DNA from 3 places in the Rossellomorea sp. FM04394 genome. Region 2 is predicted to be linked to each of the others. Evidence: riboswitches for the same ligand, from Rfam matches in the RefSeq annotation. Region 2 holds a riboswitch; each other region holds the start of a gene.
What was found. Region 2 has a riboswitch for cyclic di-GMP ahead of ACCB35_RS19950 (cell wall-binding repeat-containing protein). Riboswitches for the same ligand answer to the same signal wherever they lie in the genome.
Positions count from the first base shown of each region.

Region 1: it holds a riboswitch for cyclic di-GMP, as region 2 does, so the genes downstream of both, ACCB35_RS01090 (EAL domain-containing protein) here and ACCB35_RS19950 (cell wall-binding repeat-containing protein) in region 2, are expected to answer to the same signal.
Region 3: it holds a riboswitch for cyclic di-GMP, as region 2 does, so the genes downstream of both, ACCB35_RS21230 (anti-repressor SinI family protein) here and ACCB35_RS19950 (cell wall-binding repeat-containing protein) in region 2, are expected to answer to the same signal.

Region 1 is NZ_CP168654.1:193,154-196,432, reverse strand. Features, by position in the region: gene ACCB35_RS01095 (ABC transporter permease subunit) at 1-508, opposite strand, end outside; gene ACCB35_RS01090 (EAL domain-containing protein) at 648-1,358, opposite strand; cyclic di-GMP riboswitch class II at 1,417-1,497, opposite strand; gene ACCB35_RS01085 (DNA-3-methyladenine glycosylase) at 1,600-2,184, opposite strand; gene ACCB35_RS01080 (P1 family peptidase) at 2,308-3,279, opposite strand, start outside.
Region 2 is NZ_CP168654.1:3,969,207-3,972,485, reverse strand. Features, by position in the region: gene ACCB35_RS19965 (type II secretion system F family protein) at 1-173, shown strand, start outside; gene ACCB35_RS19960 (type II secretion system F family protein) at 177-1,100, shown strand; gene ACCB35_RS19955 (hypothetical protein) at 1,264-1,389, shown strand; cyclic di-GMP riboswitch class I at 1,419-1,504, shown strand; gene ACCB35_RS19950 (cell wall-binding repeat-containing protein) at 1,768-3,234, shown strand.
Region 3 is NZ_CP168654.1:4,250,541-4,253,819, reverse strand. Features, by position in the region: gene ACCB35_RS21240 (hypothetical protein) at 101-397, shown strand; gene ACCB35_RS21235 (helix-turn-helix domain-containing protein) at 488-808, opposite strand; cyclic di-GMP riboswitch class I at 1,453-1,579, shown strand; gene ACCB35_RS21230 (anti-repressor SinI family protein) at 1,612-1,749, shown strand; gene ACCB35_RS21225 (helix-turn-helix domain-containing protein) at 1,783-2,103, opposite strand; gene ACCB35_RS21220 (YwpF-like family protein) at 2,216-2,656, opposite strand; gene ACCB35_RS21215 (single-stranded DNA-binding protein) at 2,925-3,279, shown strand, end outside.

The DNA of each region.
Region 1 (3,279 bases), 690 kb from region 2:
TAATGGATAGGGTGATGATCGGAGCAAGAAAGATCTTTTCATCCCCAAACTCTGTAAATTTCATTAATTCAAAGCCGAAATGCTTTAAAACATATACAATGAGAAGCTGGAGCATAAAAGCAAACATTAAGTCAGGCACCGTCTCAAAGAGATTTAATACTTTCTTTAGAGAAGAAGTAACCCAACGGGGCAAAAACACTGTAATGATCGTAAGGATGAATGCTGTTCCCAGACCTAAACCCAATGCCCCACCGATAATCTGTAAAGAATATAAATACGGTCCCCAAAGCATGTCCAGAAAATCGACGGTTACCCCTTTATATGAATAGCTCCAGTTTTCACCGTCCAAAAATACAAAAACAAACTTAATAAACTCTTCAAAGAATCCGACAATATTATACAGACCCCTCTCCTTAAATACTTCAGGAGCAATACTCACGGCTAAAATACCAATCAACCCAAGAATATAATAGAACATAAATTTCAGCGGAAATGTCACTAGCCTCATACCCTGATCCCCTTTTTTTCTCTTTTTCCTCAGTTTAATGGAAATTTTAAATGTTTTCAATTTTATTTCAATTCTGACGAAACCACTGCAGATACCACGAAAAAAGGTGACTCCTATAGTTCAAAGTCCCCTTTTTCATTTAAGCTAATAACCGACTCGGCCTTCCCAGATAAAAGCCCTGCCCGATTGTAATCCCAATGTCCTTTGCCACTTGCATATCCTGTTTGGTTTCAATTCCCTCTAATACAATCAACGTATCTTTACCGTAGAATTGATTAAAAAAAGACAGGAATCGTTGTTTCTTATCATCTTGAGACAGATTCAGGGCAAAAAAGCGATCCAGTTTAATAATTTCCGGTTCATATTCAATGGATTTCTTGATGGAGGATGTCCCTTGACCAAAGTCATCGATCGCATACCATACTCCATATTGCTTAAGTTCTTTGAGTGACTCTTTTAATAATGGATTCTGCCAGAGTTCCTCCGCACTCGACTCATTAATCTCCAGCACAAGACGCCCCTTTATTTCAGGATGCTTCTTCATGAGGCCATAAAAATAGGTATGAAAGCTTGGGTGGAGAATCGTCGTGATATAAATGTTAAGAAATAACTTACAGGGCTTCAGTCCATTCTCTGAAAAGCTTTCAAGAGCCTTTGAAATGGATAAGGTATCAAGCTTATATAAGATATTAGCTTTCATGGCCGACTGAAAAACACTTTCAGGATTTTCGTTATACTTGTTTCGTAACAGGCCCTCATATGCAAAGAGGGTTTGTTGCTCGCCCATTTCATATAAGGGCTGAAAATCATGATAAATATAGTTGTTTTGAAAAATAGTAAAGATGTTCATAGGACCCCTATACTCTCTATAGTTTATAAAAAAAACCACACAAAAACGTATTTCTACGTTCGTATGTGGTCGGTTGCGCTACTAGCTCCCCTAAATGTAAGCGCCCATCTATCATTTAGGTTCAAAGCTCCCATTCGAATTGTCAGTATACGATGAATTCACCTTATAAGAAAAATATACCACAAACGTAGTACTTATGGGGTGGATTTTCAGTAAAAATTAGAAAATTCTTAAAAAGTCTTTATCTTGATACATAGGGATTGTCTTTAACCCAGAACCTCCACGGATAATCCCTGGCTTCTCCAGTGTTATCGATCCCTATTCGTTTTCCTTCCGCAATGTTTTCAGGCTGGTATCCTTTTGAAATGATCAGAGGCGGTGCTAAAAAGCTGCCTCCGTAATCCTCCATTGTGATACCTAACGCTTTCGTCAATTTTCCTGGACCATTTGTCCAATTTTTCTTTAAATGACCGGGCCTTCTTCTTTCCATAAGTTCCAAGCCGCCAAGGGGGTCAACGGCTCTAATGAGAATCGCTTCAGGCTTCTCTCGTTCACCGCTCACTACATTCACTAAACAATGGGTATGCATAACGTATGTATAGATCCGGCCTGCTTCATGAAACATGACTTCCGTCCGCTTCGTCCGTCTGTTTCCATAACTGTGAGCCGCCCGGTCCTCTGGTCCTAAATAGGCTTCCGTTTCTACAATATAACCTGAAGCTGTTCCCTCCTCCGTCTCTTTCACTAACACACATCCCAACAGAGACTTTGCAAGTTCCAATGTGGGCTGTTGGAAAAACGAAAGAGGCATAGGGGTATCATTCATGACTGTCACTTCCTTCAATTAAATAGTTCGTACGTATATGTAAGGTATACCCCATTTCATTAATGGTTAAGTAAATTTTCATTAAAGAAAAACCTAAAAAAGGTAACAAATAAAGGTCAGGTCTTATTTCATCAGTCCATAAAGCAAATCTAAAGGTATGGCTTCCACCTTTCGATCATTCCTGCCCGTTGTGGTTTCCGCTTTACAAAGAGAGTTCCATATGGCTTCTTCTACACTATCCACCGTCATTTCAAATAGAGTGGATATGATCGGGCCGTCTTCTTTAATGAAAGAGTAAGGAATCGTGTGATCATGATTGGGGTGATGTGGAATGCGGTGAGCAGTAGAAAACGCAAGGACAATATCACCACTTCCATGTTCTGCATACGAACCCGTTCTTGAAAGACCGAATGAAGCTCGTTTGGCCAGTCGTTTAAGCTGCCTTTCATTGAGAGGTGCATCAGTGGCTAAGATGATCATGATTGATCCATCGGGTATATCCTTATCCTCCCCGGTGTTAAGGATGGGAACCTTTAAATCCTTTCTCTTGCCGAAATTCGTTAATACGAGTGCTCCCACCGTATACTTCTCTTCTCCAAAGGCATACTCCCTGGAGCTGGTCCCTATACCACCTTTATATCCTAAACATAGCATCCCGGTTCCCGCTCCGATACACCCTTCTTCAACAGGTCCGGATTGTGCATGAAGAATGGCTTCCCTGGCATCTTCAGGCTTCACATGAAGACCTCGGATATCATTGAGAAAACCATCATTGCATTCTCCCACAATGACATTTACTGTCCCTGTTGTGTCGCCGATTTCAGGTGTTTCATCGAGCATATATTGAACCGCCCCTTTCAGAACGTCCCCAACGGAAAGAGTATTCGTCAAGAGGATTGGACTTTCAAGCAGCCCGAGCTCCTCCAGTTGAATCGTCCCTACTGTTTTTCCAAATCCATTGATTACATAGCTGGCAGCAGCTATCTTTTCTCGAAACAGATTTCCTTCATGAGGTAAGACCGCCGTGACACCCGTCCTTACCAAGGTACCGTCATGCTCATATTGAAGGGTCTTATGACCGACTTTTACTCCCTC
Region 2 (3,279 bases):
TGGTCATCACCTTGCTACCAATCGGGCTGGGATTCTATTTATATGCGGTGGATCCTGAATATTTCGGTCCCCTCATTCACCATCCGATGGGGGTAGCCATGCTTGTCCTTGCTGGTTTACTGGTATTGATTGGCTGGTTTTCAATCCAGAAGATCCTGCGGATTGAGGTGTAAAACATGAGTATTTTCTTTTTTTTAATGGCTATCTGTTCATTCACGTGCCTATCGGCAGCCATCCTCTTAACCCTTAGTAGGAAAAGGATTGCCATGGACCATCGCATCAAACATTATTTCAACGATATACATCAGGTAGAATCTATGGAAAAGATAAAAGGCAAAAAGAAGTCCTTTCGCCCTTTCTCGCGATTATGGAATCGTGGACTGCAGCTGATTAGTAGAAAAACGAGCAAAGCGAAACAAAAGAAGCTCGATCATCTCATCCGGGATGCAGGTTATTCAGGCAGGCTGACAGCACTTGAATTCCGATTGATTCAACTGCTTATTAGCATAGGAGGGGGAACGGCCGTTTTCTTCCTTTTTGCTCCCATGGCAGACAGTATGGTGATGACGCTGCTTCTGGCCTTTGGCGTTTTCTTTCTTGGCTTTCAATACTGCACGTTCTACTTAAGCAAAAAAAAGACCCGTCGAATCGCCCGGATCAATCGGGATATGCCGGATTTCTTTGATACAGTGAATTTATTGATAGAGGCCGGCCTCGGGTTGGATGCCGCCATTTTAACCGTCTGTCAAAAGAAAAAGGGACCTCTTTCCGAGGAGTTCTTATTCGTCCTGGAAGATATGAAACGAGGGAAATCAAGAAGGGAAGCCTTCTATGAACTACGGATGACGGTACCATCGGATTCCCTGCAAAGCACTTTGACCACCATGATCCAAGCTGACTATCTTGGTGTGGGGATGTCAAAGGTCATCCGGAACCTAACCGTCCGGATAAGGGAACAAAGAAGGGAATCGGCCCGGGAACAAGCCATGAAAGCTCCCGTCAAAATGCTTTTTCCCATGGTTTTCTTCATCTTTCCATCCATCTTCATCGTGTCTTTAGGACCTCTCATTGTCAAAATCCTGACAGAAGGACTAATGTAACCTGAGGGACGGACCTCCTATAGGAGGTCCGTCCCTCTATAAGAAAGTTGTCGATAAGTATTTATGCCTAAATGCTAGATTATTCTGACTTTTCTATTATAATGGGAATATAAGTAATAACTGTTAATTAATAAATTTGATTGTTTGCAAGGGGGGATTGCGAATGCCTGGATATTATATGAAGGAAGTATGGACGCCGTTAAAGATAATAGGAATCAAGTTTTTCAAATCAGAAGAGAATAGCATCTTTATGAAGGTCTTCCAAAAGCCAAGGAAACGCTTATTCTAAAACTAGTATTTTAAATACTTCTACAACGCGTACGATAAAGGCAAACCCATTGAAAAATGGTGACGCAAAGCTATAGGGGCTTCAGTCCGGGAGACGATGCCAGCCAGTTACCGTGTACGCATCTGTTTTGATTCTTTTTTATTGGTTAGTTTTACATCTATAGTAGTCGCCATCCAATTCACTCTTAATTGTTTTCTTTTCTACCATCTACCTCACCATTCATCTAAATCATGATATACCTTCCACATTATCACCAACCAGTAAGACAATAGAACCAAATTTTCACGTCTAGAATTCACCTTTCTCAAATAATATAAGTTTGTAAACCAACTTATTGTTGGGTGTTACATAATTTTTCAATTCGAAGGGGCTGGGATCATGAAAAAAATCAGTACCGGTTTATTTGCCTTTCTATTAATCTTCTGTTTTAGTGTTTCACCGTCGCTTGCCGAAGGACCGTTTGAGCACCCATCCATTAAGAAAGAAATTCACACTCTCTCTAAGAAACAATCATCTACGACACTTGATGACTCAACCTTCACCAGGCTGAAAGAAAGGATGAAAGGATTAAAGAAATCCGATGAAATGAGGTTGATGGGTGAAGTTTATGAGCAGGAACCCAATGATTATCCTTACCAGGCTGACTTCATTCGCCTCGACGACATCGTACTCGGCACCTTTTGGTGGGCAGAGGACCTGGATTTTTATAGCTTAAATATTGATGAAACGCAGGATACGTATATTTACGGCTCGACATTGACGACTCTCAATGATCTTGGGTATTTGCTTTTCACCCCGGAAGGCGAGCCTGTTTATCCTGATGAATGGCTGGAAGATGGAAGCGATAATCTCCAGATTTATTATTCACTACCTCCTGGCTCGTATTATCTTGCAGCCACTGACCTGAATATGTTTGGCGGGGATGGAGTATATGGGTTGACTGCATTCACTGGAGAAGAAACCGTGGATAATGTGTATCGGATTTATGGAAACGACCGGCACGAAACTGCGATTGAAATCTCAAAAGTAGGATGGCCAGACGGGGCCGAAACAGTTGTTTTAGCAAGGGACACCACATTCCCTGATGCATTGGCAGGTGCCCCATTCGCTTTCCAAAAAGATGCGCCGATCCTATTAAATCCTAAGGATCGTTTAAATGGTAAGGTAAAAGAACGAATAAAAGAATTAGGGGCCAAGGAAGTTGTGATTTTAGGAGGAGAGGGTGCAATATCAGCTGATGTTGCAAGGGACCTAAAGAATAACGGCTTGGATGTCCGTCGAATCGGCGGGAAAACACGATATGAGACGGCGGCCAATATTGCAAAAGAATTAGGGTATTACGATCAGGCAATCATTGCCTACGGAGGCAATTTCCCTGATGCCTTATCCATAGCACCATTTGCTGCCTCAAGTGGGATACCGATCCTGTTAAGTCCTACCAATGAATTAGCAGATGAAACGAAGGAAGCTTTGAAAAATGTCACGGACACAATCATCGTAGGGGGAAAATCAGCCATTTCGGAGGGAGTCCAAAAGCAACTTGCTAAAAAGAATCCTGTACGGATTTCAGGTGCCAACAGATACGAAACATCGGTCAACATCGCCACACAGCTTGAAATGCCGGGAGATATCATCACCGTTGCCACCGGTCAAAACTTCGCCGATGCACTGACTGGTTCTGTACTCGCCGCCAAATACTATGAACCTATCATCCTGGTAGAAAAAAATAAGGTTCCCGACCCTGTACGGAAGTATATTTCAGAAAATGGAACGTGGTACTATACTGTACTAGGGGGAGAAGGTGCCGTTTCTCAAAAAGTCGTAGAAGAGCTCAGCGGCCTCTAGGTTATCAACATGATAGAAAGACCAATGATCACGCCTGGGGCGGAC
Region 3 (3,279 bases), 280 kb from region 2:
TTCAAAATGCAAGTTAATTCATTTTCAGGGAATGCTAACGAAAGACCAAAGTAACGGTCTTACATTAACTAACATACACGTTAGAAAGGAGTAATACATCATGAGCAAAAAATTATTATCAATTCTTGGTGGATCAGCACTTGCTGCCATGCTTCTTGTAGGATGTAATGCAGACCAGGAGCCTCCTCCGGAAGATGAGGCACCAACAGAAGAAGAAATGCCTGAAGAAGATGGCATGAACGAGAATGACGGCGACATGGGTGAAGAGAATTTACCTGAGTCAGAAGACCAAAACGAGCAAGGTGACAAAGATGCAGCGAAGGATAACAACACGCCTGAAGAAGACGCTGTGGAAGATGATAAAGATATGCAGGATCCGGATAATAAGGACGAGTAATGATAGGGCGCAGAGGCTTTAAGCTTTCTGCGCTATTTTTCTTTTCTTATAGTGCATGTTAAAAATGGTAAGACATCTATATTACCAGCATCAATTCCCCTTCGAACTAAGTCTTTTAAACTGAATGAACTGAATATATTCTAAAAACTCCTGCTTTGTTAAACCTTCCTCAATGGCCATTGTTACTAATTGGATCCATTCCTCATCAATATCAGGCTTAAAGTCAAGTACCTGGTTCAACGCTACTCCAAGTGCTGCAGATAATTTATCAAGGATCTGTATACTGGGGTTCTTTTGGATTCCCCTTTCTATTGAACTTATATAGGACTTAGATATACCAGACTGTTTAGAAAGCTCAATAATGGTCATTCCTTTTTTCTCCCTATAGTTTTTTATCTTTTCACCTACCATTAATCACAGTCCTTTCCCAACTCTAATATATTCATTATATAGAACATATTGTTTTTTATAAATAACAAAATAGTAAGAAATTGAAAGAAAATTCATAATAAAGAACAATCAAGCTGGATTTTTGCCCTATTATGGCTGAATGAGAGACTTTAGACTTATATAAAAGAATTATATACTAAATTAAATAGTTCTTTAAAAAGAACAAGCGTTTCGTCGATTATTAAGGATTTGAAAGCAGGGAGGGAGTCAGGAAATTGTATAAAAAAATTTGCAGACGTTGTACACGGGCATCATATAGTAGTTCTGAATCTGGAAAATGGTTATGTCCTTCCTGTGGCAATGATTTAACGGAATGTTCTTTTTATAAAGCAACATCATTTCAGGATATCACTCAAAAAGTCACAACAATAAGGAAAAAATTAGAATCTTATAACAAGAACGTTTAATGCTCCATCCAAATTAATTCGACAAATTTCTCTTGAATATCAAATAATTTGAAGAAAATAGTGGATATATATTCTAAAAAATGTAAAATAATAGGTGTATGTGTAAAAATAAAGGGTAAATATTATTGTCAGAAAAGACAAAAAACAACATAGGAAATAGAATTCTATTAGTATAATAGAATCAGTAATAACGAATTAGTCAGATAAAGGCAAACCTATTGAAAGGTAGGGACGCAAAGTCACAGATCTAAGGTGGGGGAATACGCTTTTCTCGATAAGGAAGGTTACGGAGCGTATTTAAAGCTATGATGGCTGGATTGCCTGAAATACTAGATAGTATTTTAGGAGGGGAAATTGATGACAAATCGTGAACTTGATATGGAATGGGTAGAGTTGATCAAACAAGCGCTGGAAGCAGGAATACCAAAAGCGGAAATAAGAAAGTTTCTCCACAGTCAGACCCCACAAATGAAAGAAGGTTACAAGGTGATTTAAAATAAATAAAGTCTTGCGAACAATCGCAAGACTTTATTTATTGCCTAGCTTCCATTTGTTAAACTCGATAAATTCGCGAAACTGCTCTTTTGAAATGCCAGAATCCATAGCTTCTTCGGCAATTTTTAGCCATTCGTGATCGACATTTTGATTATCCGGTTGATCATGCAGTAAAGCATCCAATGGGATCCCTAATGCAGCCGAAACTTTCTCAAGGAACTGAATGGAAGGGTTTTGTTGAAGGTTACGCTCTATAGAACTTAAATATGATTTAGCGACGCCTGCTTTTTCAGCTAGTTCTGTCATGGACATTCGCTTTTCCTGCCTATATTTTTTAACTCTTTCACCAATCACTGTTCACACCTGCCTAGAACTTCATTATAAAAGGGAATGAAATAAACGTATAAGTTTATTATAGCAAACAGTTATACCCTGCTCTATATAAAGTTTACATAATTTCGTATAATTAAACGCTAGGTTTTGCAGTTGCCGGAATACGCGGTTTCGATACCATTTTCTCACGAAATTCACGGATTAATTCCTCGCCAGAATACCCCTTTTGCACTAAGTCATCAAGTAATAATTCAGCATATTCATTGCGTTGTTTCTTCAATTTCCCCTCAAACATAATGCTAATATGATCATCCATTTCTTTAATACAACGGATGGAGGTCATGAAAGCAGCCGGATCGTTGGCTTTATGGGAAATCACGACTTGGATTTCCAAATCCTCATTCCTTTGCTGAGCCTCTTGAAAAAATTCGATATATTCATTGGACAAATAGGTTTCGACAAGCCACGTACTTTGTCCATCTTCTTTATTTATAATCAGACCGTCCACAATTTCAAAGTCACGCAGTTCATCGTTTTCCACTACTTGCAGTGAAATAACTTTAAAGGTTTTCATGAACGAACATCTCCCATTTAAAGGTTTTATAAAATTATATCATAGTAGGAATTGTTTCCCTAACAAATTCCTCGATGAAAAAAAGAACGAAAGATGCAATTTTGTGTTTATGAGCCCGATTTCGATCAAAAAACGCAAAATCTCCCTAGGGGAATTTCCGAAATTTAAGCCATTTTTGCCTCGAATTTCGGAAATCCATGATTTTACAAGATGAGAGAGATGGTTGTAAGATGAGAGCATCATATGAGAAAGGAGGAAACGAATCCAATTGATCAACCAAGTGACCATCGTTGGAAGGCTGACCAAGGACCCCGAAACAAGAAAAACAATGGAAGGAAAATCGATACTTAACGCAACGATAGCTGTGAATCGCAACTACAAGAATCAAAAAGGCCAAATTGATACAGATTTTGTACTCTGCACCATTTGGAACCGGGCAGCCGATAATATGGAGAAATATTGCCGAAAGGGATCTGTCGTTGGAGTGACCGGTCGCATACAAACTCGGTATTATGAAAATGATCAGGGAAAGCGCACGTATGTAACGGAAGTCGTCGCTGAAAATGTCAGGTTTATGGACAGCAAACGGGAGCCGGTAAATGCTTCCGACCCAAACAAAAAAG